DNA from 2 places in the Variovorax sp. J31P207 genome. Region 2 is predicted to be linked to the other one. Evidence: predicted binding sites of a transcription regulator. Region 2 holds the regulator's gene; the other holds the start of a gene.
What was found. Region 2 encodes FNR, which switches genes on or off when oxygen is low (the NO sensors DNR and NnrR bind a similar motif). Its sites were predicted from a motif close to TTGATNNNNATCAA; they were not measured.
Positions count from the first base shown of each region.

Region 1 (14,754 bases), on a different contig from region 2:
AACCCGCGAGCACATGCGGCGCTGGGGCATCGCCGACGCGCTACGCGCGGCATCGCCGCTGGGGCTGGACTATCCCTCGAACGTGGTGTTCTGCACCCGCCTGAACGGCCCGCGCCTGGCGAGCATCGAGAACGCGATGTACTGCGCGCCGGGCAAGAACCCGCTGTACTCCGAGCACGCGCAGTGGATCCCCCAGTATTCGGTCGAGGAAGTGATGCGCGCGCACGTGCAGACGCTGCCCAGCGTCGAGCTGCGCTTCAGCTGCGAGCTCGCGCTCTTCGAGCAGGCTGACGCCGGCGTCGTCGCTCAGGTGAAGGACCTCGAGAACGGAGGCAGCTTCGAGGTCGCCTGCCGCTACCTGGTCGGCGCCGACGGCGCGCGCAGCACGGTGCGCGCGGCCATCGGCGCCAGGCTGGAGGGCAGCTATGGCCTCTCGCGCAACTACAACGTGGTGTTCCGCGCGCCCGGTCTCGCCCAGGCGCACCGGCACGGGCCGGCGATCATGTACTGGCAGATCAACGGCGACGTGCCGAGCCTGATCGGCCCGATGGACAGCGGCGACAAGTGGTTCTTCATGCCCACGCAGTTGCGCGAGGGCCAGAAGCTCAGCGCCGAAGACGCGCCGGACCTGATCCGCCGGGCGACCGGGCTCGACGCGCTGGAGGTCGAAGTCCTCAGCACCGACGAATGGGTGGCGAGCCGCCTGATCGCCGACAAGTACGCCGACCGCCGCGTGTTCCTCGTGGGCGACGCCTGCCACCTGCATCCGCCCTTCGGCGGCTATGGCATGAACATGGGCGTGGCCGACGGCGTCGACCTCGGCTGGAAAATCGCCGCGGTGCTGCAGGGCTGGGGCGCACCGGCCCTTCTCGACAGCTACGAGAAGGAGCGCCGCCCGGTGCACGACATGGTGATGGACGAAGCGGTCGCCAACCACTCGGTGCTCGGCAACCAGCTCTGGCAGGAAGGGCTGGAGGACGCGACAGAGGCCGGCGAGCAGATGCGCCGCGAGGTCGGCATGCGGATCCAGGTCGCGAAGCTGCGCGAGTTCAACACGCTCGGCGTGGTGCTCGGCTACCGCTACGAGGGCTCACCCGTGATCGTGCCGGACGGCAGCGAGGCGCCGGTCTTCGACTTCCTGAATTACATCCCGAGCGCCCGGCCCGGTGCACTCGCGCCGCACGCCTGGCTGCACGACGGCAGCTCGCTCTACGACCACTTCGGCCAGGGCTTCACGCTGCTGGCGTCGCACGACGCCGATGCGGCGGGGCTCACGCAGGCGCAGGAGGCGGCCCGCGCGGCGGGCATTCCGCTGACCGTGATCCAGCCACAGGAGCGCGTGCTCAAGCAGCTGTACGGCGCGCGTTACACGCTGATCCGCCCCGACCAGCACGTGGCATGGCGCGCGGATACGTGGCCCGCTGACGGCGGGGCCCTGTTGAAGCACATCACCGGCCAGGCCGGCTGAAGGAGCGCCCCGATGACCGCAGCCCACCTGCGTCGCCGCGCCGGCGTCGTCGCCGTCCATTCGCTGAACCGCTTCGTGTTCTCGGTGCCTGACCTCGACGAGGCCGAGCGCTTCTACCTTGCCTTCGGGCTCGAGGTCCGGCGCTCAGCCGACCGTATCGACCTCCACACCTGGGGCCACCCGCACTGCTGGGGCTCGGTCTTCGAGAGCGACGAGGCCAAGCGCCTCGAATACCTGAGCTACGGCATCGACGAGGCCGACCTGCCCGCATGGCGCGAGCGCATCCAAGGCCACGGCCTCGCCTGCCCCGCGCACCGGCTGTCCGACGGCGACGGGCTGTGGCTGCGCAACCCGGACGGCACGCCGCTGCAGCTGATCGTCGCTTCCAAGGTCTCGCCGAGCGAGAAGTCGCGCGCCGCGGCCCGCAGCGATGCCGCACCGGGGCAAGGCGCGGCCCCGGCACGCAGCGCCGTGCCGCAGGTGCGCCCGCGCCATCTCTCGCACCTGCTGTTCTTCACGCCCGACGTGCGGCGCATGGCCGAATTCTCGTCCCAGGTGCTGGGCCTTCGCATGTCCGACCATTCGGGCGATGTGATCGCGTTCATGCATGGGCCGCACGGCAGCGACCACCACCTGGTGGCGTTCGCGAAATCGCACGCGCCAGGACTTCACCACTCGAGCTGGGACGTCGGCAGCATCGACGAGGTCGGCAACGGCGCCGAGCAGATGCGCGCCGCCGGCCACGACAAGGGCTGGGGCGTGGGCCGCCATGTGCTGGGATCGAACTACTTCTACTACGTGCGTGATCCCTGGGGCAGCTATGCCGAGTACTCGCACGAAATCGACTTCGTGCCCCACGACCTCGACTGGCCCGCTGCCGACCATCCGCCGCACGACTCGCTCTACGTCTGGGGGCCGCCGCTCCCCGACGACTTCATCACCAACCACGAACCCGTTTCCGGAGCCCCCTCATGAGATTCATCGCATTCGCCAACGACCAGGGTCGACCCGTGCTGGGCGTGCGCATCGGCCACGAACTTGTCGACCTCACCGCCCTCGGCTTGCCCGACACGCTCGACGCGCTGCTGCGCCTGGGCGAAGCCGGCATGCAGGCGGCCCGCGACGCGGTCGCGCGCGCGGGCACGCGGCGCTCGATCAACGGCCTGAAGTACCTGCCGCCGGTGCGGGACCCGGCCAAGGCTTTCGCGATCGGCCTGAACTACATCGACCACGCGGCCGAAAGCAATTTCGAGCCGCCGAAGTTCCCGGTCGTGTTCCAGCGCTATCCCTCTTCGTGGGTCGGCCACGAGCAGCCGCTGCTGCGCCCGAAGGTGTCGACGCAGTTCGACTACGAGGCCGAACTGGTCGCGGTCATCGGCAAGGGCGGGCGCTACATCCCCAAGGAGAAGGCGCTCGATCACGTGGCCGGCTATTCGCTGTTCAACGACGGTTCGATCCGCGACTACCAACTGCGGACCAACCAGTGGACGCTGGGCAAGAACTTCGACGCCAGCGGCTCGTTCGGGCCGGAGTTCGTGACCGCCGACGAGCTGCCTGCAGGTGCGAGCGGACTGCAATTGACCTGCCGCCTGAACGGCGAGACGCTGCAGGACGCCAACACTCGCCACATGATCTTCGACGTCGCCACGCTGGTCTCGGTGTGCTCCGAAGCGATGGCGCTGCAGCCGGGCGACATCGTCATCACCGGCACGCCCTCGGGCGTGGGCATGGCGCGCAAGCCGCCCGTGTGGATGAAGGCCGGCGATGTGTGCGAGGTGGAGATCGAGGGCATCGGCGTGCTTCGCAACCCGATCGTCGACGAAGCCTGAGCCTGACACGGCCCCACAGGAGACAAAGCATGCACAGAAGAAGCTTCGTGGCCACCGCAGCCACGCTCGCCGCCCTCGCACTCTCGCCGCTGGTGAACGCACAGGCCCCCGCAGGCCTGAGCGCGGGCCCGGTGCGCATCACCAGCACGCTGCCGGCCGGCAGCGGCCCCGACACCATCGCGCGGGTGGTGGCGGAGAGGCTGCAGGCGACATGGGGTCGCCCCGTGGTCGTCGACCCGAAGCCGGGGGGCGCGGGCGTGGTCGCGATCAATGCGGTGAAGGGCGCGCCACCGACCGGCAACGATCTTGTGGTGGCCGACGTCGGCAACCTGTCGATCAACCCGCTGATCTTCAGGAAGCTGGCCTACGACCCCGAGAAGGACCTGGTGCCCGTGGCGCTGCTCTACAAGACCGCCTTCTTCGTGGCGGTGGGCGCGAACAGCCCCTACAAGACACTCAAGGACCTGCTCGACGCAGCAGGCAGCAAGTCCAGGGTACTGAGCTACGGCTCGAACGCGGTAGGCGGGCCGATCCACCTGGCTCGGCCCGCCTCGGCCACGCATTGGGCGTCGAGATGATGCACGTGCCGTACAAGGAGACTTCGCAGCTGTACGCGGCGGTGTCGACCGGCGAGGTGGACTGGGCCTACGCCAGCATCGCAACCGCGGGGCCCCTTGCGCGCGCAGGGAAGCTGCGCTTCCTGGCGGTGGCGGACGCCGCGCGCTCGCCGGCACTGCCGGAGGTGCCCACGCTCGAGGAGGCGGGCGGGCCCAAGGGCGTCAGTTCGCTGTCGTGGGTCGGGCTGATGGCGCCGCGCGGCACGCCCGCCGCCACCGCGGACGCGATCAACAAGGGCGTCAACGAGGCGTTATCGCAGCCCGAGGTGAAGGATCGCCTGGCGACCTTCGGCTTCGTGGCAAGCCCTGGTCCTGCACAGCAGGTAGCGGACCTGATGCAAGCCGATCGCGCTGGCTACGCCGAAGTGCTCAAGCACGTCAAGGTGTCGGTCGACTGACCGCCGCGGCGCGGCAAGTCCCGCCTAGCGCAGCGCCAGCGAGCGAGCATCGCGGCGGACTCGGAGGCGGAGGGATGAACGGGCGCGAACAGGTTGCCGCACTGCTGTCAATGTCCGCGAAAAGGGGGTTCTCGGTGACGCCATCGAAGACCGGCATCGAGGCCGCATCGCGACAGGCGTCGATCGCCCTGGCTGCGATCCCCACCGCCACCACGCCCTTGCAGTTCGCGTTCAAGCTCGCCGATGCTGCGCGTCAGGCACGCACCTACAACGAGCGCATCAGCCCACCATCGATCCGAATGTTCTGACCCGTGATGTAGGCGCCATCGTCCGAGGCAAGGAAGGCGATGGTCGCCGCGACTTCCTCGCTGGTGCCGTAACGCTGCAGCGGCACGCTCTGGCGGCGCTCCTCCTTGGCCGGCAGGCTGTCGATCCAGCCAGGCAGCACGTTGTTCATGCGCACGTTGCTGGCCCCGTACTGATCGGCGTAGAGCTTGGTGAAGGCGGCAAGCCCGGCACGGAACACACCCGAAACCGGGAACATCGCGCTGGGTTCCACGGCCCAGGCCGACGAGATGTTGATGATCGCGCCGTCCTTCTGCTTCTCCATCACCGGCGTGACCAGCCGCACCGCGCGGACCACGTTCATCAGGTAGATGTCCATGCCTGAAATCCACTGCGCATCGGTCAATTCGAGCAAGGGCGATTTGGGCCCGTGACCGGCACCGTTGACCAGTACGTCGATGCGGCCCCAGCGCGCCATCGTCAGATCGATCAGGCGCGCAAGGTCCTCGTTCGACTGGTTGGACCCGGTGACGCCGATGCCGCCCAACGATTTGCCGAGCGCCTCGCCCTTGCCGGACGAAGACAAGACCGCCACCTCGAACCCGTTCCCCGCAAGCTTGCGGGCGGCGGCGGCACCCATTCCGCTGCCGCCGCCAACGACCACTGCAACTTTTCCTGACATCGCTTTTTCCTTTCGGTTGTGAATGCGCCGCATGCTGTGCGTTGTAGCATCCAAATGACGGACCCCCATGAACATCCGGCAACGCCTCCCGAGGTTCGCATCTAGCGGCCGATGAATTCTCACGCAACCAACCCGGAGCCCCCATGAACATCGCCGACATACGCCGGACCGCATTCGCCATGCCCCTGACCAGTCCGGCATTTCCACCGGGGCCGTACCGTTTCACGCGGCGCGAGTTCGTCGTCATCACCTATCGCACCGACATGGATGCGCTGCGTGCCGTGGTGCCCGAACCGCTCGAAGTGGTCGAGCCGCTGGTGAAGTACGAATTCATCCGCATGCCAGACTCCACCGGCTTCGGCGACTACACCGAATCGGGCCAGGTGATCCCGGTGCAGCTGCGCACCGACAAGGGGATGGAGCAAGGCGCCTACGTGCACGCGATGTACCTCGACGACCATCCGCCGATCGCCGGCGGCCGCGAGCTGTGGGGCTTTCCCAAGAAGCTGGCCTCGCCGGTACTCGACTACGAGACCGACGTGGTGGTCGGCACCCTCGACTATGGGAAGGTGCGGGTCGCCAAGGCGACGATGGGCTTCAAGCACCGCACGCTCGAACACGCGCCGATACTCGCAGCGATCGCGCAGCCGAACTTCCTGCTCAAGATCATCCCGCATGTCGACGGCACCCCGCGCATCTGCGAGCTGGTGCGCTACCACATGGTCGACGTCACGCTGCACGGCGCCTGGAGCGGCCCTGCCTCGCTCGAACTGCATCCGCACGCGCTGGCGCCGGTGGCCGAGCTGCCGGTGCTGAAGGTCGAATCGGCGGTGCACTACATCGCCGACATGACGCTCGCGCTCGGCACCGTCGAACACGACTATCTCGCACCCACTTCTTGATGGTGCGATCAGGGCCGCTCGCGCCCCGTCGGCCCCAACACCACCGGCGGGCCCGAGGGCGCCTTGAATCCATAGAAGCGCTCGTTGAGATGCTGCGTGACAGCGGCGATGTCGTCCTCGCTCCAGTTCAACGAGGCTGCGGCTTGCCAGTTCGCCACTTGCGCCTGGAGGCTGTTCCAGTCCTTCGCGAGCCTCCGCTCTCGCCAGTGAACCTGCGTGGTATGGCAGGCGACGCAGTGCGTCGTATACAGCAGTTCTCCGCGTGACTGGGCAGCGGCCGGCACGCCGGAGAGCGCCGAGACCGCCAGGAGGCACCTTGCCAAGGATCGAACAGCCATGGGGTCCCTCTCATTGCGGAAGATGGTCGAGCAAAGCGTGCACCATGTGGTCCTCACTGGCTCCGCTCAATGTACCGAATCGGTCGCCAGCGACCACGGAAGCTCGAAGTCGGCGGTCTGGAGCATCACCGGCTTCTCCGGATCGCGCCGGTAGTGCCGCATCGCCGACTCCTCGATCCGGTCGGCGTGCTCCCGACACGCCTCGACGAGGCCGTCGCCCCCTCCCTGGGCGCCGAAGATGTCGCGCAGCGCGTCTTCGGTTATCTCCGCAACGACGCGAGGTCCTGCGCTGCCCTCTGGATGGATTGCGAACAGGACGCTCGCTCGATCGAAACAGTAGATCGCATCGGTTGTCATGGGCGGCTCCTGTGTCTTTTCACGCCTGCGCGGCGAGAGTGGCAGCGTGGCTCCGAACCGACGCTCGCGCCTTGCGTCAGATCAAGAACTCCGCATGACGAGAGTTGGCTTCCATTTGATCCAGCGCAAGCCGTGTCGCGGCCCCCTGCCTACAGTTGCCTCAGCGGTACCGCAACGAGAGTCGGTCCGCCATGAAAGGAAATACCTGAAATCCGACGTCCACCGACGCGGAGATCGCCTCGGTGCACGTGGGCGCCTGAGTGGCGGCTTTTGAAACCCGGGAGACCATGCCATGTCACCGAAGATGCTGCTTGCGATGCTGGTTGCCGTGGCATGCGCTGGAGCGACCGCCGCCGACTACACGGCACCCGGCCAGCTGAGTCCCGCATCGACGCCGACGCAGAAGATTCGCGATGCCGCAAGCAAGGCCGCCCGCGATGCGGAAATCGCCGCACAGAAGGCCGCCGACGCAGCCAAGGCCGCCGCCGAGCAAAGCAAGGTGAACGCCGGCAAGGTCTCCCAGGCGATCGCCGAGGCCATCCGCCGCGCCGCGAAGAAGGCGGCGGATTCGGCGAACCGCTTCGAGGAGAAGGCATCGGAATCCGTCAGCCGGGCACTCGACGCCAGCAAGGAAGCCGCGCTCAAGGCCGAAGAGGAAAGCAAGAAGGCGTCTGCGGCCACCAGGGAAGCTCTCGCGAAGGCCGAGGCGGCGGTCCGGAGCGCCGTGGCCGCCAGCAAGGAAGAAGCCAAGGCGGCCGCCAGCGCAACGCGTGAGGCGCTGCAGAAGGCCGAAGAGGCCACGCGGCAGGCGGCGCAGGCGGCCAAGGATGCGGTGGCCAGGACGACCGGCAAATGAGCGCCTGCCCGTCAAGCAGCCGCCGATTCATAGCCCACTGATTGCCCCCACCGCGTCCTCACGTCCTTGAGCCAAAGGCAGCAGATCATGAAGAAGCACTCGAAGCCCCGCCCCGGGCCAGGACGCACACGCCGATCCGCAGCCCCGACCCCTGACGAAGAGCCTGCAGGCGAGTTCCCCCGGCCCGTATGGGATCCGGACCGAACCGACATCGAGCGGCCGAACGAGCTGCCGGACCCTTCGATCGAGAGCGCGTCACGCGATGACAAGGCGGGCGGCATCGAAACGGCCGAGTCGGTCGTGAGGAAGGCCACGCCCTTCGAATAGACGCCGGCCCCGACTGGGCCTTGGCGCCCCCTGTTCGCAGTCGGACGCGCTCGCCAGGAACTCCCGGAACCTCATCGTTGCGATAACCCGACCCATCCGATCGATGGCCCCTGGTCCGCCTCCCCCAGTCCGGCTGCGACCAAAATCAGTGTCGCGAGCAAGGTCGCGGCGACGAACATGAACGCCTTCATTTCAACGCACCAGCAATACCGGCACCGCGCACTTCGCCAGCACCTTGGTGGCGACCGAGCCCAGCACCAGGTTCTTCAGCGCGCCCACCCCGTGCGATCCCATGACCAGGAGGTCGAACTTGCCTTTTTCCGCATAGGACGCTATCTCGTCCGCCGGGTGGCCCACCTTGTGGACCACCTCCGCGACGATCCCCTGTTCGGCCAGCTGCGCCCGCACGGGCTCGAGAACGACTCGGGCATCGTCCTCGTAGTAGGCGTGCACGATGTCCGGCCCGGCGAAAGCCGCGGCCCGGTGCGGAACGGGCAGGACGATGTGCAGCACCGTGAACGCATGCCCCGTCACCCACAGGTCCCTGTGCGCTCCGAGGTAGGAAATCATTCGCTTCGTGTAGTCGCTGCCGTCGACGGCAAGAAGAATCTTCATGGTGCACTCCGGAGAAAGGTCTGGGGTCCCCAATGTTCAATGCGAACGAGCGGGCGGAGTTGCGCCAGATCAAATCTCCGACATGCAATGTCAGGATACTGAAGACCCTCATCACTGGATTTCAGAAGGGCCTGACATGTATCAACGAATTCTTGTACCCGTCGATGGCAGTCCGACATCGGAGCGCGGGCTGGACGAAGCCCTCCGCATCGCCCAGCTCACCCACGGCCAATTGCGGCTGCTGCACGTGATCGATGAACTGTCCTTCGCCCTTGCCATGGATGCCTATGCGGGCTATGCGGGCGACTGGCTCGACAGCCTGCGTGAACAGGGCCGGGCCCTCCTCGAAAAAAGCAGGGCCACGGCGCAGGCCGCGGGAGTCGAAGCCGACGTCGCGTTGCGCGACACTTTCTCGGGGTCAGTGCACGAACAGGTCACGACCGAGGCCGCCAGCTGGCCCGCCGACCTGATCGTGCTCGGCACCCACGGCCGCCGCGGGGTCGGCAGAGTGGTGATGGGAAGCAGCGCCGAGAACATCCTGCGCTACGCCACCGTGCCGGTGCTGCTGGTGCGCGCGCCGGCCGAATCGAAGGCGAAGACCGAATCCCCGGGCGCGTCGACAAAGGTGGATCTGCCCTCCGCGGCGCTGTTGTTCGAATAGGCGCCCCCGTCAGCGCTTCAGCGCGAGCCAGCGGTCCACCAGCGGCGCGATCTTCAGCGACGCGTCGCTCACCACATGGAACGCCGTCGCACGCTCCCCCTCGTCGAGTGGTTCGTGTGTCGCAATTTGCCGCTCCAGCACCTGCAGGTTTGCTTCCGACGCATCGTTCCCGCTGGCCTGGCGCGCCGCGACCCGCTCTCGCAACTGCGCTGCGGTCGCTTCGCAATGGAGGATCGCGAAAGGCACGCCCAGTTCGATGGCCAGGGCGCGGAACGCCAGCCTCTCGTCCCGGCGCAGGAACGCGGCATCCACGATCACCGGATAGCCGGCCTGCAGTGCGGTCCTGGCGCAGGCCCACAGCCGATCGAAGGTGCGCCGGGTCGCCTCGGGCGTGTAGATGTCATGGCCCACGGAGCGCGCCAGGGGTTCCAAGCCGAAGAGCCGCTTGCGCTCGATGTCCGACCGGATGCGTATCGCCCCGGCCAACGCCAGCATTTCCGTCGCGATCGTCGATTTTCCCGACCCCGACAGGCCATGCGTGATCATCAGTCGCGCTGTCGGACGGCCGGCCTGGCTGGCGAGGCCCGCCGCGCAGGCAAGATAGTCGGGGCCGGCCCTCGTCGCGCGCTCCGCGCACTCCCGATCCCGAAGCCTCGCCACCATGGCACGCACCAGCGCGCGATAGACCTCGTAGGCCCGCAGCACCGGCATGGCGGCATAGTCGCCGCTGTGCTGCAGATAGACATCGAGAAAGCGAAACGCGAGATCCTCGCGGCCGTGGGCCTTGAAGTCCATCGAGAGAAAGGCGACGTCGCTGATGACGTCGATCCAGCGCAGCGCCGGATCGAACTCGATGCAATCGAAGGCCGTCAGCGCGTCGTCGATGAGCACCACGTTGGACAAGTGAAGATCGCCGTGGCATTCACGCACGAAGCCCTTGCAGTGCCGTTCGGCCCACGCGGTCCATAGCGCGCTTCCCTGTGCCTCCACCCAGGCCCGCAACGCCGCCAGCGGTCCGGCAACAGGCTCGTCGGCCAGGCCTGCAAGCGCGGTCTTCATCGTCCGAAGGACTTGCTCGGGTGTACCGAATGCCGAGGAGAGCGCCGCTGCGTCCGCCCGGTCGTGGAACTCGGCGAGGTGCTGCGCGAAGCGCGCCAGCTGCTCGATCCGGAGCCGGCCATCGAGGACCAGGTTGCGCAGCAGGGAAGCCTCCGGAAAGCGCCTCATGCGGACCACATAGTCGATCGGCTCGCCGGCGCCCAGGTGCGGGGCATCGGGCGTGCCGCACACCGCCGTCACGTCGATGTAGATCTCGGGCGCAAGTCGGCGGTTGAGCCGCAATTCTTCTTCGCAAAAATGCTTGCGTGCCGCCAGCGTGCGGAAGTCGACGAACGGCAGGCCCACCGGCTTCTTCAGCTTGTAGGCCAGGCGGTCGGTCAGCAGCACCCAGGAGATGTGGGTTTCGATCAGCGACACCGCCCGGCCAGCTTCTGCCTGCAGGTGTTGCTGCAGCGCGGTCACCAGCGTACGGTCCACGGGCTGGAAGGCGGTGTGAAAGGATTCCACTTCAGGCGGCGGCCATCGCGGCCACGGACGCGCTCGCTCGCAGCAATTCGGCAGCGGCATCCTTGCCGGCGGGTGCGCGGACCAGCAGGACGGGCACGGGCGCCTGCCGGAGGATGCGCTCCGCGCCGCTTCCCAGAATCAGCCGCGCCGCTCCGCGCCGCCCGTGGGTGCCGAGCACGATCAGCTCGGCGCCCCAGTCCACCGCCTCGGCAGCGACCTTGTCCTGCACCGAGCCGGGAAAGTTGTCGCCGAGGCAAGTATCCACATCGACCCCGGCGGCCTGGACGGTGGCCTGCGCCTCGTCCAGGATCCGCGAGCCTTCGCTGCGCAGCTGTTTCAGAAGGTCGTCCGCATGGCGCGGTTCGCTGCCGAGCGCCAACGCGAACGAAAGATCGTCGATCACGTGGAACAGGCGAATCCGCCCCTGCGTGAGTTTCGCGATGCGGATCGCTTCGTCGAGGCCGTGGTCCGAGGTCGAACTGCCATCGACGGGAACAAGGATTCGCTGGTACATGGGAACCTCCTTCGAAAGTGGATCGAGGCACCAGAGTATTGGCGCGCTCCGCACCCGCGAGTTGACGCAGCGCAAGTTCGTCATCGACATGACGGTTCCTTGACCGGGCGCAATTCGCCGCCCTGCCCCGTGCATAGACTGGCTGCGTCGGTCGAAAGCCGTCCCCGGGACCGCCGATCGATACCGTCCAACCCGTACTGGAGTACCTCAAATGAACACGTTGACCCGCTTCGATCGAATCGACAATCTGTTTCCCGAGTTGTTCCGCCGCTGGGCACGCCCGATGCAACTCATCGACGAGCACACGCTGCCGGCAGACATCCGCGTCGACATCAGCGAGAACGACAAGGAGTACCTCGTGAGCGCTGAACTGCCCGGCGCCAAGAAGGAAGACATTCGCGTCTCGATCGATGGCAACTATGTCTCGATCGCCGCCGAAGTCAAGAAGGAGCAGGAAGAAACGCACGGCCGCTCGCTGGTTCGCGAGACCTACCACGGCACGGTCTCGCGCGGCTTCACGCTCGCCAGCGACGTCGACGACAAGGCCGCCGTCGCGAAGCTCGACGACGGCGTGCTGCGCCTCACCCTGCCCAAGCGCGAAGGCTCCGGCAGCCGGACCCTGAAGATCCAATAGACGGCAGGCCGCTCAGGTTCAGGCGGTTCGGGATGCTGGCGCGCGCCGGCGCAGTTCGAGCAACTCGAACACCGCCATGCCCGCCAGCATCGCGGCCACGAAGACCACCGCCTTGACCTCGCCCATGCCGAGCGACACCAGCGCCGGCCCGGGGCAGAAGCCGGCGATGCCCCAGCCAACGCCGAACAGCAGGCTGCCGCCGACCAGACGGCGGTCGATGAGGCGCGACGAAGGCAGCCGCATCGGAGCGCCGAGCAGCGAGGCGGCACGCCGCTTCGCAACCATGAATGCCACCGTGCCGACGGCGATGGCCCCCGCCATCACGAACGCCAGCGACGGATCCCAGGGGCCAGCCAGGTCGAGGAAGCCGAGCACCTTGGCCGGATCGGCCATCCCGGAAACGATCAGGCCCAGGCCGAAGACCAGCCCGGAGAGCAGCGAAGCGAGAACGATGAACATGGCGAAGACCTCAGATTCCGAGCAGATGGCGAATCACGAACACCGTCACGAATCCGGCGCCCATGAAGGCCGCCGTCGCGACGAGCGAGCGCGGTGACAGGCGGGACAGACCGCACACGCCATGACCGCTGGTGCAGCCGGCACCGTAGCGGGTGCCTGCGCCCACGAGCAGCCCCGCGAGCACCAACGCGCCGTAGCCGGCGTTGATCCGGGGCTCGGGCACCGCAGCGAACACGGCATACGCCAGGGGCGCGCCGATCAAGCCCAGGACAAAGGCCACACGCCATGCCAGGTCGCCGGCGACAGGCCGGAGCAGTCCGCCTAGCACCCCGCTGATCCCGGCGATGCGCCCGTTGAGCAGCACGAACATCGCCGCGGCGATGCCGATCAGAACACCGCCGGCCAATGCGGCAAGCGGCGTGAAGTGGTTCCAGTCGATGGTCATCGGTCTTCCTTCGGGCAGTACAGGCGATAGAGAAGCGAGAGGATTTCAAGCATCGCCGGGTCGGACACGCGGTAGAAAATGGTCCGCCCCTCGCGGCGGGTCTGAACCACGCCCTCCCCGCGCAGGACGCCCAGCTGTTGCGACAGCGTCGGCTGATGGATCCCCAGTGCTTCTTCCAGGTCGCTCACGCACATCTCGCCTTGCGACAACTGGCACAGCAGCAGCAGCCGGTCCTCGTTGGCGAGCAACTTGAGCGCGCCGACAGCCTGGCTTGCGGCACCGCGCAGGGCTTCAGGGTCGATGACAGGCAGTGCACGCTTCATGAAGAGCTTTTTCTTTCCGATTGAAATACTATATGTTTTTATATATTATTTGTCAATAGATTGATACGCAACCCGGAGCGACCCTCATGGCAAACCGAGCCACCACCCAAGGCTTTTTCGATCCCCAGACATGGACCATTTCCTATGTCGTGTGGGACCCGGCCACCCACCGCGCCGCGGTCATCGATCCGGTGCTGGACTACGATTTCAGGTCGGGCCACACCAGCACCCGATCGGCCGACCGGCTGCTCGCCCATGTCCGCGACAACGGCCTGCAGGTCGACTGGATCCTCGAAACCCACGCGCACGCCGACCATCTGTCCGGCGCCCGGCATGTGCAGGCCCATGCGGGCGGCCGGATTGCCATCGGCGAGCACATCCGCCTCGTTCAATCGACCTTCAAGAAGCTGTTCAACCTCGAGCCCGGCTTCCTGCCCGACGGCAGCCAGTTCGACCACTTGTTCAAGGACGGCGAGACCTTCAGGATCGGCGACATCGAGGCCACCGCGCTGCTGGTGCCCGGCCACACCCCCGCCGACATGGCCTACCTGATCGACGGCGCGGTCTTCGTCGGCGACACGCTCTTCATGCCCGACCTGGGCAGCGCGCGCGCCGATTTCCCCGGCGGCGACGCGCGTCAGCTCTACCGCTCGATGCGAAGGCTGCTCGACCTGCCGCCCGAGACGACGATGTATGTCTGCCACGACTACCCGCCGGCCTCTCGCCAGCCTCGGTGGGAAACCACCGTGGCCGAGCAACGCGCCGGCAACATCCACGCCCGCGACGGCATCGGCGAGGACGCGTTCGTCGCGATGCGCACCGCGCGCGACGCGACGCTCGACATGCCGACCCTCATCCTCCCGTCGATCCAGGTCAACGTGCGGGGCGGACAACTGCCGCCGCCTGACGACAACGGCATCGCCTACCTGCGCATTCCCTTGAACGCACTGCCAGCGCACGGCGGATGACGCCGGCCCGCGGGGCCGCTGACATCCGGCATTGCGCGCGCTTGATCCAGCGCAAGGCGGCCCCGCCCAGGCGCCCTAGAGTGACACTGAAGCGCACGCTGCGCGCGTCGCTTCGCGAATTGCAGATGAACGAAAGGAAGCATCATGAGATCGGACGCTGAACTTCGAAGCGACGTCCAGGCAGAACTGGACTGGGACCCGGCGATCAAATCCACCGGCCTCGGCGTGGCCGCCAGCGACGGCGTGGTCACGCTGACCGGCCATGTGGCGAGCCACGCCGAAAAGTACGCCGCCGAGCGGGCGGCGCAACGCGTCAGCGGCGTCAAGGCGCTGGCGGTGGAGATCACGGTCAAGTTGCCTGATTCCGACCAGCGCACCGACGCCGACATCGCCCTCGCGGTCGAACGCGGGCTCGCGTGGTCGGCGCTCGTTCCCGCGGACAAGGTCAAGGCCATGGTGGAGAACGGCTGGGTCACGCTCACCGGTGAAGTCGAATGGGAATACCAGCGC
Region 1 covers NZ_JASZYN010000001.1:120,632-135,385, forward strand. Annotated here, with positions in the region: gene QTI68_RS00555 (FAD-dependent monooxygenase) at 1-1,468, shown strand, start outside; gene QTI68_RS00560 (VOC family protein) at 1,481-2,443, shown strand; gene QTI68_RS00565 (fumarylacetoacetate hydrolase family protein) at 2,440-3,297, shown strand; gene QTI68_RS40320 (Bug family tripartite tricarboxylate transporter substrate binding protein) at 3,327-3,875, shown strand; gene QTI68_RS40325 (tripartite tricarboxylate transporter substrate-binding protein) at 3,872-4,312, shown strand; gene QTI68_RS00575 (hypothetical protein) at 4,387-4,620, shown strand; gene QTI68_RS00580 (SDR family oxidoreductase) at 4,578-5,279, opposite strand; gene QTI68_RS00585 (acetoacetate decarboxylase) at 5,423-6,181, shown strand; gene QTI68_RS00590 (cytochrome C) at 6,190-6,519, opposite strand; gene QTI68_RS00595 (DUF1488 family protein) at 6,586-6,876, opposite strand; gene QTI68_RS00600 (hypothetical protein) at 7,169-7,732, shown strand; gene QTI68_RS00605 (universal stress protein) at 8,252-8,674, opposite strand; gene QTI68_RS00610 (universal stress protein) at 8,811-9,335, shown strand; gene QTI68_RS00615 (bifunctional aminoglycoside phosphotransferase/ATP-binding protein) at 9,345-10,901, opposite strand; gene QTI68_RS00620 (universal stress protein) at 10,903-11,415, opposite strand; gene QTI68_RS00625 (Hsp20/alpha crystallin family protein) at 11,627-12,049, shown strand; gene QTI68_RS00630 (YeeE/YedE family protein) at 12,068-12,508, opposite strand; gene QTI68_RS00635 (YeeE/YedE family protein) at 12,519-12,953, opposite strand; gene QTI68_RS00640 (ArsR/SmtB family transcription factor) at 12,950-13,276, opposite strand; gene QTI68_RS00645 (MBL fold metallo-hydrolase) at 13,363-14,244, shown strand; gene QTI68_RS00650 (BON domain-containing protein) at 14,389-14,754, shown strand, end outside.
Region 1: QTI68_RS00605 (universal stress protein) is a predicted target of FNR. The motif match lies at 8,734-8,747, and genes of this name have one in related genera.

Region 2 (14,754 bases):
GGCCCTGCTGCAGCTCGACAATGCGCTGGCCGAGCACAACGCGGCCCTGCCGCGGCTGGCTGAATTCATCCTGCCCGCCGGCACCCGCGCCGCCTCGCTGGCCCATGTCTGCCGCACCGTGGCTCGGCGCGCCGAACGCGCGGTGGTGGCGCTGGGCGCGCAGGAGGAGATCAACGCTGCGCTGCGCCACTACCTCAACCGCCTGAGCGACCTGCTGTTCGTGCTCGCGCGGGTGCTCAACCGGGTCGATGGCGGCGACGACGTCTACTGGAAGAGCGAACGCATGGCGCGCGCCGCGGCCGAACCCCAGGATTGAATGCGAGACGAAAAGGAGATCGAACCCATGTCCCTCACGAGCAAAACCCGCACGTGCACCGCAGGCGCAGCCCTGGCCTTGCTGGGCGCCGTCGCGCTGCTGCCGCTGTCCGCGCAAGGCGCCGAGAGCAAGGTGCTGAACGGCATCGAACGCGGCAGCGACGCCGCGGGCCGCGGCATCGAGCGCGGCGCCCATGCGACCCGGCAAGGCGTCGACCACACGGCCGAGCGCGCCAGCGCGCCGGTGCGCCGCTGGGGCGAGGCCCTGGGCCGCAAGATCACGCCCGCCGGCAGCCACAAGCCGGCCGCGCCGGCCGTCGGGCCTCAAGGCACCGCGCCCTGAATCCGGGCCGGCTTTACCTTGCTTCACGTGGCGCGTACATGCGAGCGCCAGGCGCGACACCTGCGGCTTCCACACTGGACTCCTCATCAACGCAGAAGGAGTTCCGACAATGATCAAGTCCAAGAGCATGGCAGCTGCCGCCGCAGCGCTCGCGATGTGCATGGCGGGAAGCGCCTTCGCGCAGGATTCGCGCTTCGATCGCGGACCCGACCGCAATGACCGGGCACAGCCCGGCTATCGCGTCGACGCCCGTCCCGACTACCGCCCCGACCCCCGAGGCGCCTACCGTCCGGGTCCGGACCGATTCGATCATCGCGCGTATCCGAATCCGCACGCCGAATGGCGCCGCGGCGGGCGCATGCCGAGCGAGTACCGCGGCCGCCAGTACGTCGTGAACGACTGGCGCGGGCACCGCCTGCAGCAGCCGCCGCGCGGTTACCAGTGGATGGGAGTGGGTGGCGACTTCGTGCTGGCCGCAGTGGCGACAGGGCTGATCGCCCAGATCGTCATCGGCCAGTGACCGGGCTCAGGCGGTCGGCGTGAGCTGGGCGCAGACATTGCGCCCGGTGATCGTGAGCCGCAGCCCGCCGCCGTGCCATTCGAGCCAGTTGAGCCGCACGTAGGCATCGATGTCGTTGTCGTCGATCCGGTCTGCCTGGTGGTTCTGCAGATGGTCGACCGTGGCGGGCAGGGCCTGCCGCAGCCGCTCGCGCGCTGCGGCTTCGTTGGCGGCCCGTTCCGAAATGCGCGTCTGAGAATTCGATGCCATGCTGGTTCGTTCCAATCGCTGAGGAATCGCACCAATGTACGCTTCCTGCGGCGCCAGTCACGGACCTATTTCTCGATATTGCGCAGGACAATGCAGATCGAGCCCCGCGGGGCGGGGTTACTTGCGCGGCTGCAACAGCTTGCTGACCTCGTCGACGTTCGAGCGGATGCGCTCGCGCACCACCTCGAAGGCGTCGGACTGCGACTTGGCCGCCATCTCGGACAGCTCGCGGATGTCGTCCAGCGCCTGCTTGAAGGCCGCCTTGCCCATGGCGTCGAGCTTGGCGAAGCCCTCGCGCGGGTCCTTGCCCGACAGCCCCTTCATGGTCCCTTGCCATTCCTCGATCGAGGTCTTGAGCATCTCGGTCTGGCGCTGCACCACGGCCTGCAGCCCCTCGTAGGACTTCTCGTTGGCCTTGACCAGCGCCTGCAGGTCCTTGCGCCCGCTCTCGACGATCGCTCCCGCGGCGCCCGCCAGCGGCAGGTTCTGCAGTCGCTCCGCCATGCCCTTCAGCGGCTTGACGAAGGCTTCCTGGACGTCGGCCGGCGTGGGGATGCCGGTCGAACGCGTCTTCTTCGCGGCGGTGGTGCTCGACTTGCTGGTGGCCATGTGCGGTGTCTCCGGATTTGAAGGTTGGGGTCGCCACGATACGCCCAGAAGGGCGTTTCATGAAAGCCCTTCGCTCACTTGACCAGCTTGAGCGTGCCCTTCATCAGCGTCGAATGGCCGGGGAAGGAGCAGAAGTAGGTGTAGCTGCCGTCGGCGGCCAGCTTGGCCGGGGCGAAGCTCACGCTGTCGCTCTCGCCGCCGCCGACGATCTTGGTGTGGGCCACGACGCGGGCGTCGCCGGCCTTGACGTAGTTCTGGGGCAGACCGGCGGCGATGCCGTCGGCGGCGACCGCCTGCACGTCGGCGGTCTTGGCCAGCACCCAGTTGTGGCCCATGGCCTGCTTGGGCATCTTGCCGCTGTGCTTGAGCTTGACCGTGAACTCCTTGCAGGACTGGCTGACCTCGATGGCGGGCTTGTTGAACTGCATCGCGTCGTTGCCTTCGATCTCGACGGTGCAGTCGGCGGCGAGGGCGGGGACGGAGGCGAAAGCCAGCACGGCGAGGGCGGCGAGACGGTGGCGAAGCATGGGGAAGGTTCTCCAGAAAAAAGGATGGCGCGCGCAACCGTGCGCCAAGCCCATTGTGATGACTCGCCGCCGAGGTCGCGTGACCTGGATCAAGGACGTGCGACAAGAGTGCTTGCCGATACCGCGCGGCGCAACAGGCCGCGGCGACGGCCTTTGATCCAGGTCAAGTCGCGCCGCGCCGCGATCGCTAGTCTCGGGGCATGGAAGCCGTGCTCTCCCTCGCTCCTGGCTTGCCTGCCGCTTCGCAGCCGGCCTGGTCGCTGCTGGACGATCCGGCGGAATGGCCGGGATTCGGGCGTGCGCTGGAGCCCGGCGATGCCGCGGCGCGCTGGGAGTCGCAGGTCGCGGTCGAGGGCATGCACTGCGCGGCCTGCGCGTTCACGGTCGAGGCGGCGCTGATGCAGGTGCCGGGCGTGGTCTCGGCCGAGGTCAATGCGGCCAGCCGGCGCGCCCGGGTGGTCTGGTCGCCCGCCAAGGTCAAGCCATCGCGCTGGTTCGAGGCCTGCGCCGCCGCCGGCTACCGGCTGGTGCCGGCCGGCGACATGCTGGCGAGTGCGCGGCGCGCGCGCGAATCGCGGCTCGCGCTCTGGCGCTGGCTGGTGGCGGGCTTCTGCATGATGCAGGTCATGATGTACGCCTACCCGGCCTACATCGCCCGGCCCGGCGACATGTCGCCCGATGCCGCACAGCTGCTGCGCTGGGCCTCGTGGGTGCTCACCCTGCCGGTCGTGCTGTTCTGCTGCACCCCCTTCTTTCGCAGCGCCTGGCGCGACCTGCGGCAGCGCCGCATCGGCATGGACCTGCCGGTGGCGCTCGGCATGGCGATCACCTTCATCGTCAGCACCGCGGCCACATTCGATCCCGAGGGGCCGCTGGGCCACGAACTCTATTTCGATTCGCTGACCATGTTCGTGTTCTTCCTGCTGACCGGCCGCTGGCTCGAATCGCGGCTGCGCGACCGCACCGCCGGGGCGCTCGACGCCCTGATGAACCGGCTGCCCGACAGCGTGCTGCGGCGCCGTGCCGACGGCGAGTTCGAGCGCGTCGCAGTGCGGCGGCTGGCGGTCGGCGACATGCTGCGCGTGCTGCCCGGCGAAGCCTTCCCGGCCGATGGCCGCGTGGTCGCGGGCGACACCTCGGCCGACGAGGCGCTGATCACCGGCGAGTCGCGGCCGGTCGCGCGTCCTTGCGGTGCCCGGGTGCTGGCCGGCAGCCACAACGTCGGCGCGGTGGTCGAGGTGCGGGTCGAGGCGCTCGGGCCCGACACCCGGTACGCCCAGATCGTCGCCCTGATGGAGAACGCCTCGCTGCAGAAGCCGCGGCTCGCGCGCCTGGCCGATCGCGCGGCGCGTCCGTTCCTGCTCGCGGTGCTCGCGGCCGCGGCGGGGGCTGCCGCCTGGTGGTGGCAGGTGGACCCGGGCAAGGCCTTGATGGTCGCGGTGGCGGTGTTGATCGTGACCTGCCCCTGCGCGCTGTCGCTGGCCACGCCGGCGGCGATGCTGGCGAGCGCCGGCACGCTGGCGCGTGGCGGGTTGCTGGTGCGCAACCTGCAGGCGCTGGAGTCGTTGGCCGCGGTCGACACCGTGGTGTTCGACAAGACCGGCACGCTGACCCGCGACACGCCGCGGCTGGACCGGGTCTACAGCCGCCAGGGCATGCGGCCGGGCGATGCGGTGGAACTCGCGGCCGCGCTGGCGGCGCAGTCCCTGCACCCGGCCTCGCGCGCGCTGGTGCAGGCCTGGAACGACCAGCACCGTGGGCCGCCGGGCTGGGTCCCGGTGCAGCTCGCCGAGCATGCCGGTGAGGGCCTGGAGGGCACGCTGAGCCGCCGCGGCGGCGGTGCCGGTCGGCGCCTGCGCCTGGGCTCGGCCGCATTCTGCGGCGTCGCGCCGCTGGCCGTGCAGGCGGCGCAGGTCCATCTCAGCGACGACCAGGGCTGGGTCGCGAGCTTCGTGCTGGCGGAGGACCTGCGCGAAGACGCCGCGGCCACGGTGTCGGCACTGGAAGCGCAGGGCCAGGCGGTATGGCTGCTGTCGGGCGACAGCGGCGCCGCGGCGCGCGAGGTGGCGCAGCGCGCCGGCATCGCGCTGGTGCTCGGCGACTGCACGCCCGAGGACAAGCTGGCCCGCCTGAAGGACCTGCAGGCCCAGGGCCGCGCGGTCGCGATGGTGGGCGACGGGCTCAACGACGGGCCGGTGCTCGCGCATGCGCACGCCTCGTTCGCGTTCGGACGCGCGGTGCCGCTGGCGCGCGCCAACGCCGACTTCGTGGTCCTCGGCGATTCGCTCGATGTCATTCCCGGCGCCATCGCGCAGGCGCGCCGCACCCTGCGCGTGGTGCGGCAGAACCTCTGGTGGGCGGCCGGCTACAACGCGGTCTGCGTGCCGCTGGCGATCGTCGGCTGGCTGCCGCCGTGGCTCGCGGGACTGGGCATGGCCGCGAGCTCGCTGGCCGTGGTGCTGAATGCGGCGCGGCTGGCCGGCCGGCCGCTGCGCGCGGGGACGGCCTGATGGACATCCTGTTCCTGCTGATCCCGTTCTCCGTGGTGCTGGTGCTGATCATCCTCGCCGGCCTCTGGTGGGCGGTGGACCGTGGCCAATTCGACGACGTCGAGGGCGAAGGCGAGCGCATTCTGCGCAACGATTGATTTGCATCAAGCCGGCTGGAAGCCCCCAACCGGACACTGGGCCCGTTCCATACAACAAGGCTCTGCGATGCATGCTCCGAATTCTTCCGCGCCTGTCTACAGCGACACGGTCGTGCGGCAATTCGCTCTCATGTCCGTCGTCTGGGGAGTGGTGGGCATGCTGGTGGGGGTGGTCATCGCCTCGCAGCTGGCCTGGCCCGACCTCAACTTCGGCATCCCGTGGCTCAGCTACGGGCGACTGCGTCCGCTGCACACCAACGCGGTGATCTTCGCCTTCGGCGGCTGTGCGCTCATGGCCACCAGCTTCCACGTCGTGCAGCGCACCTGCCAGGTCCGGCTGTTCGCGCCGGCGCTGGCCTCGTTCGTGTTCTGGGGCTGGCAAGCGGTGATCGTGGCGGCGGCCATCAGCCTGCCGCTGGGCTACACCAGCGGCAAGGAATACGCCGAGCTCGAATGGCCGATCGACATCCTGATCGCGGTCGTCTGGGTGGCCTACGCGATCGTCTTCTTCGGCACCATCGGCGTTCGCAAGGTGCGCCACATCTACGTCGCCAACTGGTTCTACGGCGCCTTCATCATCGCGGTGGCGCTGCTGCACATCGTCAACAGCGCGGCCATCCCGGCCGGCGCGATGAAGAGCTACTCGGCCTACGCCGGCGTGCAGGATGCGATGGTCCAGTGGTGGTACGGCCACAACGCGGTCGGCTTCTTCCTGACCGCGGGCTTCCTCGGGATGATGTACTACTACGTGCCGAAGCAGGCCGGCCGCCCGGTGTATTCGTACCGGTTGTCGATCGTTCACTTCTGGGCCTTGATCTTCACCTACATGTGGGCCGGCCCGCACCACCTGCACTACACGGCGCTGCCCGACTGGACCCAGTCGATCGGCATGGTGTTCTCGCTGATCCTGCTGGCGCCGAGCTGGGGCGGCATGATCAACGGCGTGATGACGCTGTCGGGCGCCTGGCACAAGCTGCGCACCGACCCGATCCTGCGCTTCCTGATCGTCTCGCTGTCGTTCTACGGCATGTCGACCTTCGAGGGTCCGATGATGTCGATCAAGACCGTCAACGCGCTCTCGCACTACACCGACTGGACCGTCGGCCACGTGCACTCGGGCGCGCTCGGCTGGGTCGGCCTGATCTCGATGGGCTCGCTGTACTACCTGATCCCGCGCGTGTACGGCCGCACCGAGATGTTCAGCGTGAAGGCGATCGAGCTGCACTTCTGGATGGCGACCATCGGCATCGTGCTCTACATCGCCGCGATGTGGATCGCCGGCGTGATGCAGGGCCTGATGTGGCGCGCGGTCAACCCCGACGGCACGCTGACCTACACCTTCGTCGAAAGCGTGAAGGCCACCTATCCCTACTACGTGGTGCGCGTGCTCGGCGGCGTGCTGTACCTGAGCGGCATGCTGGTGATGGCCTGGAACGTCTGGATGACGGTGATCTCGGGCTTCAGCAAGCCCGCGCCGATCCCGCAGCCCGCCATGGCCCACGCCTGAGGAAACGCCCATGAGTTCGAACATTCCCCCGGGCTTCTCGCACCAGAAGATCGAGACCAACAACTTCCTGATGATCGTGCTGATCCTGCTGGTGATCGCGGTCGGCGGCCTGGTCGAGATCGTGCCGCTGTTCTTCCAGAAGTCGACCACCGAGGCGGTCGCCGGCGTCGAGCCGCTGACGCCGCTGCAGCTCGCGGGCCGCGACATCTACGTGCGCGAGGGTTGCTACAACTGCCATTCGCAGATGATCCGGCCGTTCCGCGCCGAGACGCTGCGCTATGGCCACTATTCGGTGGCCGGCGAGTTCGTCTACGACCACCCGTTCCAGTGGGGCAGCAAGCGCACCGGCCCCGACCTGCACCGGGTGGGCGCCAAGTACAGCGACGAGTGGCACCGCATCCACCTCAACAACCCGCGCGACGTGGTGCCGGAGTCGAACATGCCGGCCTACACCTGGCTCGAGAAGGCGCCGCTGGATGGCGCCGAGTCGGCCGCCCACATGACGGCGCTGCGCCGGGTCGGCGTGCCCTACACCGACGAGCAGATCGCAGCCGCGCCGGCCGCGGTCAAGGGCAAGACCGAGATGGACGCCGTGGTCGCCTATCTGCAGTCGCTCGGCCTGGCACTCAAGTAAGGACAACCGCGATGGACAACATCACCACCCTGCGAATCGCCGCCACGCTGGTCTCGTTCGCGACCTTCATCGGCATCCTGGTCTGGGCGTATTCGCGCCGCAACGCGCAGGCCTTCGAAGAGGCGGCACGCCTGCCGTTCGAGGAGGACCCGTCGTGAGCGACTTCGTCAACGCCTTCTGGTCGCACTTCGTCACCGCGATCGCGCTCGGCGGCATCCTGGCCTGCGCGCTGCTGCTGTGGCTGACGGCCCGCTTCCGCGGCCCTTCGAGCGCCGACAACACCACGGGCCATGTCTGGGACGAGGACCTGCGCGAGATGAACAACCCGATGCCGCGCTGGTGGATGGGCCTGTTCGTGCTGACCATCGTGTTCGGCATCGGCTACCTGGTGGCGTTCCCGGGGCTGGGCAGCTACCGCGGCACCCTGGCCTGGAGCACCCAGGGCGAGTACGAGAAGGCGGTGGAGAAGGCCAACGCCGAACTGGCGCCTGTGTACGCCGCCTACACCGCGCAGCCGGTCGAGAAGCTCGCCTCCGACGCCGGCGCCATGGCGGTCGGCGAGCGCCTGTTCCTGAACAACTGCGCCCAGTGCCACGGCTCGGATGCCCGCGGCAGCAAGGGCTTCCCGAACCTCACCGATGGCGACTGGCTGCATGGCGGCACGCCCGAGAAGATCCACGAGACCATCGCGCTCGGCCGCATCGGCACGATGCCGCCGATGGCCGAGGCGGTCGGATCGGCCGAGGACGTCAAGAACCTCGCCAACTACGTGCTGAGCCTGTCGGACAGCCCGCACGATTCGGTGCGCGCCGGACTCGGCAAGAGCAAGTTCACGGCGTGCGCGGCCTGCCACGGCATCGGCGGCGTCGGCAACCAGGCGGTGGGCGCGCCGAACCTGGCCGACAAGATCTGGCTGCACGGCTACGGCCAGGAAGCGATCATCGCGATGATCAACGGCGGCAAGACCAACCAGATGCCGGCGCAGCAGGGCCGCCTGACCGAAGCGCAGATCCACGTGCTGACCGCCTACGTGTGGGGCCTGTCGAACAACAAGACGGTCACCGCCGCGGGGCAATGAGGCCGCCGCCCGAGTCTTGTCCATGAGCGTTTCCATGACCGAGCAGACGACGCCACCGAAGCCGCGCACCGTGATCCCGATCGCGGCGGCCGAGGAGGACGTCGGGCTCTACGCGGCCCACAAGAAGATCTATCCGCGCAGCGTCAGCGGCTATTTCGCCCGCTGGCGCTGGGCCCTGGTGTTCGCGACGCAGCTGGTCTTCTACGGCCTGCCCTGGTTCGAGTGGGGCCAGCGGCAGGCGGTGCTGTTCGACCTCGGCGCGCGGCGCTTCTTCCTGTTCGGGCTGGTGCTCTATCCGCAGGACCTGATCTACCTGACCGGGCTGCTGGTGGTCTCGGCGCTGTCGTTGTTCCTGTTCACCGCCGTGGCGGGGCGCCTGTGGTGCGGCTACGCCTGCCCGCAGACGGTCTACACCGAGATCTTCATGTGGGTCGAGGAGAAGATCGAGGGCAGCCGCATCGCGCGCATGCGGCTCGACAACGGCGCCTTCTCGGCCGAGAAGCTGGTCAAGAAGTGGTTCAAGCACGTGGTCTGGATATCGATCGGCCTGTGGACCGGCTTCACCTTCGTCGGCTACTTCACGCCGATCCGCGAACTGGGCATGGAATTCCTGCAGACCCGGATGGGCTCCTGGGAGGTCTTCTGGGTGCTGTTCTACGGCTTCGCCACCTACGGCAACGCCGGCTTCATGCGCGAGCAGGTGTGCAAGTACATGTGCCCCTATGCGCGCTTCCAGAGCGCGATGTTCGACCGCGACACGCTGATCGTGAGCTATGACACGGCACGCGGCGAACCGCGCGGCGTGCCGGCCAAGGGTCGGGCGACCGCTGCCGCATCGGAGTTCGGCCATTGCATCGACTGCAAGCTGTGCGTCCAGGTCTGCCCGACCGGCATCGACATCCGCCAGGGCCTGCAGTACGAATGCATCGGCTGCGGCCTCTGCGTGGATGCCTGCAACATCGTGATGGACAAGATGTCGACCCCGCGCGGCCTGATCCGCTACGCCACGCAGAACAGCATGGCCGGGCGCTGGACGCCGCGCCAGGTGCTGCGCCGCGTGCTGCGGCCGCGGGTGCTGGTCTACAGCGCGGTGCTCGGCGCGCTGTGCATCGGCCTGCTGGCGAGCCTGGTGACGCGCACGCCGCTGAAGGTCGACGTGGTGCGCGACCGCGCCTCGCTGGCCCGCATCGTCGAGGGCGGCCAGCTCGAGAACGTCTACCGCCTGCAGATCATGAACGCCACCGAGCAGGTGCAGCGCTACCGGATCGAAGCCAGCGGCCTCGAGGGGCTGCACGTGTCCTCGGAGCCGGTGGTCGAGGTCGCGCCGGCGCAGTCGCGCTGGGTCGCGGTGCGGCTGCAGCTGCCCTACGGCGCGGCGACGGCCGGTTCCCACAAGGTGTATTTCGACGTTCGAGCGGAAAGCGGCCAGGGCAGCGTGTCCGAGAAGGCCGTGTTCCTGGTCCCGCGATGAAATCCAGGCCCCAAGGAGGCAGAAGATGACCGACAAGAGCAGCCATGACGAAGCGACGCGTCCCTGTCCACCCTGGTGGCGCTTCGGGCTGGTGTGGATGGTGATCGGCGGGCCGGGCCTGGTGGTGATCGCGAGTTTCGCCACCTTGTGGCTGGCCCTGCGCACGCCCGACCCGGTGGTCGACGAGGACTACTACCGCAAGGGCGTGGAGATCAACCGCACGCTGGCCGACAAGAAGCTCATGCCGGCGGTGGCCGGGCGCAACCACGCGGCCACCCCGAGCGCCGACGTGCCGTCGCCGAGGCGCTGAGCCATGCAGGCGCAACGCTGGATGTGGATACTCTGGCCGGCATTCCTGCTGGCCTGCGCGCTCGAGGTGCTGGTGTTCGCGCTGGTCGATCCGGGCGACCTCAACTGGCGCGGCGAGGCGTTGGGCGCCTCTCGCCAGGCGGTCTACACGGTCGGGTTCTTTGCCTTCTGGCTGCTGGCCACGGCGGCGGGCGCCTTGACGCTGCTGCTGGCCCGGCCGGCGGCCGAGCTCAACAGCCCGGCGGATTGACGATGCGGCGCAGCGCCTCGGGATCGAGGATGCGCACGTTGCGCTGCTCGACCTCGACCATGCCGTCGGCCGCGAACTTCGACAGCGTCCGGCTCACGGTCTCGAGCTTGAGGCCGAGGTAGCTGCCGATCTCTTCGCGCGTCATGCGCAGCACCAGCTCGGAGCGCGAGAAGCCGCGCGCATGCAGCCGCTGCACCAGGTTCAGCAGGAAGGCCGCCAGCCGCTCCTCGGCCCGCATGCTGCCGAGCAGCAGCATCACGCCATGCTCGCGGACGATCTCGCGGCTCATGATCTGGTGCACGTGGCGCTGCAGCGCCGTCACCTCGCGCGACAGTTCCTCGATGCGTTCGAAGGGCATCACGCAGACCTCGGAGTCTTCGAGGGCGACGGCGTCGCAGGTGTGCTGGTCGTTGACGATGCCGTCGAGGCCGATGATCTCGCCGGCCATCTGGAAGCCGGTGACCTGGTCGCGCCCGTCCTCGCTGGTGACCCGGGTCTTGAAGACCCCGGTGCGGATCGCGTAGAGCGAGGTGAAGGGCTCGCCGTTCCGAAACAGCGTCTCGCGCCGCTTGACCTTGCGCCGCGTGGCGACCAGGTCGTCGAGGCGCTGCAGTTCCCCGGGCGCCAGTCCGACCGGCATGCACAGCTCGCGCAGGTTGCAGTTGGAACAGGCGACCTTGATATTTTCGGGCTTCATTGATGCAGTCGAGGTCATGCGGGGATTGTCCGTGGGGGGGTGGGCCGGATGCTTGATGCAGGTCAAGGTTTGCGGATCGCGACGGCGGCATAGTGACACACCGAAGCCCATGCCTGCGTCCGCGATGCCTCCCGTCTCCGCTCCAGCCCTCACGCCGCCCCCCCTGGTGCCCGCGCCGTCCGTGCTGCGGCGGTTCGACTGCGCCGGGCCGCGCTACACCTCCTACCCGACCGCGGACCGCTTCGTCGACGCCTTCACGGCCGAGGACTATGCCCAGACGCTCGAACAGCGCGGCAGCACCGGCGCCAGCGCGCGGGCGCTGTCGCTCTACGTGCATATCCCGTTCTGCGAATCGCTCTGCTACTACTGCGCCTGCAACAAGATCGTGACCCGCCACAAGAGCAAGGGGCGCGAGTACCTGGACTACCTGGCGCGCGAGATCGCGCTGCAGGTCGAGCGGCTCGGCCGCGGCGCCGTGGTCCGCCAGCTGCACCTCGGCGGCGGCACGCCGACCTTTCTCGACGATGCCGGCCTGCGGACGCTGATGGGCATGCTGCGCGATGCCTTCTCCTTGTCGCCGGATGGCGAGCATTCGATCGAGATCGACCCGCGCACCGTCGACCGGGAACGCCTGGTGACCCTGGCCGCGCTGGGCTTCAACCGGCTGAGCTTCGGCGTCCAGGATTTCGACCCCGACGTGCAGAAGGCGGTGCACCGGATCCAGCCGGCCGGGCAGGTGTTCGACCTGATGGCGACGGCTCGCGGGCTGGGCTTCGATTCGGTCAACGTCGACCTGATCTACGGGCTGCCGCGCCAGAGCGCGGCCTCCTTCGACCGCACGCTGGCCCAGGTCTGCGCGCTGCGGCCCGACCGGATCGCGCTCTATGCCTATGCCCACCTGCCCGAGCGCTTCAAGGCCCAGCGCCGCATCGCGACCCAGGCGCTGCCCGATGCGGCGGCCAAGGTCGAGATGCTGTCGCGCTCGATCGCCGCGTTCACCGAGGCCGGCTACGTCTACATCGGCATGGACCATTTCGCGCTGCCCGGCGACGCGCTGGCGGTGGCCAAGCGGCAGGGCCGGCTGCACCGCAACTTTCAGGGCTACAGCACCCAGCCGGACTGCGACCTGGTGGCGCTGGGCGTGTCGGCGATCGGCCGGGTCGGCGCCACCTACAGCCAGAACGCCAAGACGCTCGAGGAGTACTACGACCTGCTCGACCAGGGCCGGCTGCCGGTGGTGCGCGGCCTGGCGCTGACCCGCGACGACGTGCTGCGGCGCACCGTGATCATGGCGATCATGTGCCAGGGCCGGGTCGACTTCGAGACCATCGGCTCGGCCCACCTGGTCGATTTCCAGCGCTGCTTCGCGGCCGAGCTCGAAGCGCTGGCGCCGCTCGAGGCGCAGGGCCTGGTGGTGGTCAGCGATCGCCACCTCGAGGTCACGCCGCTGGGCTGGTTCTTCGTGCGCGCGATCGCCATGGTGTTCGACCGCTACCTGCAGGCCGACCGCAACCGCACGCGCTTCTCGCGCATCGTGTGATGAGCCCCACGGCGCCGGCCTGATCCATGCAGTCCGCCCTGCTCGCCACCGCATTCGTGATGGGGCTGGCCGGCGGGCCGCACTGCGTCGCGATGTGCGGCGCGGCCTGCGCGGGCGTGATCCGCATCGTGCGGGCACCGGCGGGCGGCGTCGCCGCGCTGCAGTCTCCGGGCCGCTCGCTGCCGGCGGGCGCCTTGTTCCACGTGGGCCGGGTGGCCGGCTATGCGGCCGCCGGGGCGGTGGCGGCCGCCGCTGCCCAGGGCCTGGCGCAGGCGGGCCAGCAGGTGAGCGCGCTGCGCCCGGCGTGGCTGCTGCTGCATGTGTTCGTGTTCGCCTGGGGCCTGCTGCTCGCCGCCTCGGGCCGGCAGCCCGCCTGGGCGCACCGCTTCGGGCGCTGGGCGTCGGCGCGGCTGCAGCCCATGACCCGCAGCCCCTTCGGCGTGCTGGCGGCCGGCGCGCTCTGGGTCGCGCTGCCCTGCGGCCTGCTGTATTCGGCGCTGATGCTGGCGGCCCTGGGCAACGGCGTGCTCGAAGGCGCGGCCGTCATGGCGCTGTTCGCGGCCGGCAGCGCGGTGTCGCTGCTGCTGGCGCCCTGGCTGTGGCAGCGCCTGCGGTCGGGCGCCGGCATGCTGTCGCAGCAGTGGGGCACGCGGCTGGCGGGCGCGATGCTCGCGGGGGTGGCGCTGCAGGCGCTCTGGCTCGACCTCGCGCACCAGGTCGAGGCCTGGTGCCGCTGAGCGAAGGGCCCGTCCCGCTCAGGCGGCGGGCGGCGGCGGTTCCAGGTTCATGGCCACGTGCAACACGTCGGCGGAATCCTCCAGGCTGGGCACGCGCTCGAAGCCCAGCGCACGCGACAGCTTCAGCATGCGGCTGTTCTCGCGCAGGATCATGCCGACCAGGCGCCGGGTGCCGCGGCTTCGGGCGTGCGCGATCAGCTGCTCGAACAGCATCCTGCCGAGGCCGCCGCCCTTGAGGTCGGAGCGCACCACCAGCGCGAACTCGGCTTCGACGTTGTCGGGGTCGCAGACGGTGCGGGCGACGCCGAGCGTCTCGGGCTGGCCGTCCGCCGCCGTGGCCTCGGCGATGAAGGCCATTTCGCGGTCGTAGTCGATCTGGGCCAGCCGGGCCAGTTCGCTGCGCGGCAGTTCGCTGCGCGCCTGGAAGAGCCGCATGCGCACGTCCTCGGCGGTGAGCCTTCGCAGGAAGCGCCGGTGCTGGCCTTCGTCCTCCGGGCGGATCGGCCGGATCGTGATCGGGCGGCCGTTCCACTCGGCCTGGCGGACCCATTGGGTGGGGTAGGGCCGGATCGCGAAGTTCGCGGCGCCGGCCACCCGGCCGGCCGCGACCCGGAGCCGGGCGTCGAGCGCCAGCGCGCCGTGCTCGTCGACCCACAGCGGGTTGATGTCGAGCTCGGCCAGCTGCGGCAGGTCGGCCAGCATCTGCGACACCGCGATCAGCACGTCGTGCAGGGCATCGAGATCGGCCGGCGGGTGGTCGCGGTAGCCGGCCAGCAGCCGCGACACGCGGGTGCGCGAGACCAGCTCGCGCGCCAGGCTGCGGTTGAGCGGCGGCAGCGCGACCGCGACATCGGCCGTCACCTCGACCGCGATGCCGCCACCGCCGCAGAGGATGACCGGGCCGAAGACCGCGTCGATGCTGGCCCCGACGATCACCTCCTGCGCGTGCGGGCGGTGCACCATGGGCTGCACGGTGAAGCCGTCGATGCGCGCGCCGGGCTGCAGGGTGGCGAGCGCCTGCCGCATCTCGCCGACGGCCTGTTCGAGCGCGGCCGGGTCGCGCAGGTCCAGCCTGACGCCGCCGACGTCGGTCTTGTGGGCGACATCGCGCGACACGATCTTGAGCACCACCGGATAGCCGAGCTCGCGGGCCGCGTCCAGCAGGCCTTCGGCCGACGCCGGGACCATCCGCGTGCGCACCACCGGCACGCCGTAGGCCTGCAGCACTGCCTTGGCCTCGTGTTCGGCGAGCCATTCGCGGCCGTCGGCGGCGGCGGCTTCGAGCAGCCGCTGCGCCGCCGGCACGTCGGGCGCCGGGTTC
Region 2 covers NZ_JASZYN010000021.1:19,560-34,313, forward strand. Annotated here, with positions in the region: gene QTI68_RS37400 (cob(I)yrinic acid a,c-diamide adenosyltransferase) at 1-316, shown strand, start outside; gene QTI68_RS37405 (hypothetical protein) at 344-658, shown strand; gene QTI68_RS37410 (RcnB family protein) at 768-1,178, shown strand; gene QTI68_RS37415 (hypothetical protein) at 1,185-1,427, opposite strand; gene QTI68_RS37420 (phasin family protein) at 1,545-2,036, opposite strand; gene azu (azurin) at 2,111-2,563, opposite strand; gene QTI68_RS37430 (heavy metal translocating P-type ATPase) at 2,764-5,073, shown strand; gene ccoS (cbb3-type cytochrome oxidase assembly protein CcoS) at 5,073-5,210, shown strand; gene ccoN (cytochrome-c oxidase, cbb3-type subunit I) at 5,278-6,717, shown strand; gene ccoO (cytochrome-c oxidase, cbb3-type subunit II) at 6,728-7,351, shown strand; gene QTI68_RS37450 (cbb3-type cytochrome oxidase subunit 3) at 7,363-7,509, shown strand; gene ccoP (cytochrome-c oxidase, cbb3-type subunit III) at 7,506-8,429, shown strand; gene ccoG (cytochrome c oxidase accessory protein CcoG) at 8,452-9,900, shown strand; gene QTI68_RS37465 (FixH family protein) at 9,926-10,210, shown strand; gene QTI68_RS37470 (hypothetical protein) at 10,214-10,459, shown strand; gene fnr (fumarate/nitrate reduction transcriptional regulator Fnr) at 10,440-11,156, opposite strand; gene hemN (oxygen-independent coproporphyrinogen III oxidase) at 11,281-12,696, shown strand; gene QTI68_RS37485 (sulfite exporter TauE/SafE family protein) at 12,723-13,433, shown strand; gene QTI68_RS37490 (bifunctional acetate--CoA ligase family protein/GNAT family N-acetyltransferase) at 13,452-14,754, opposite strand, start outside.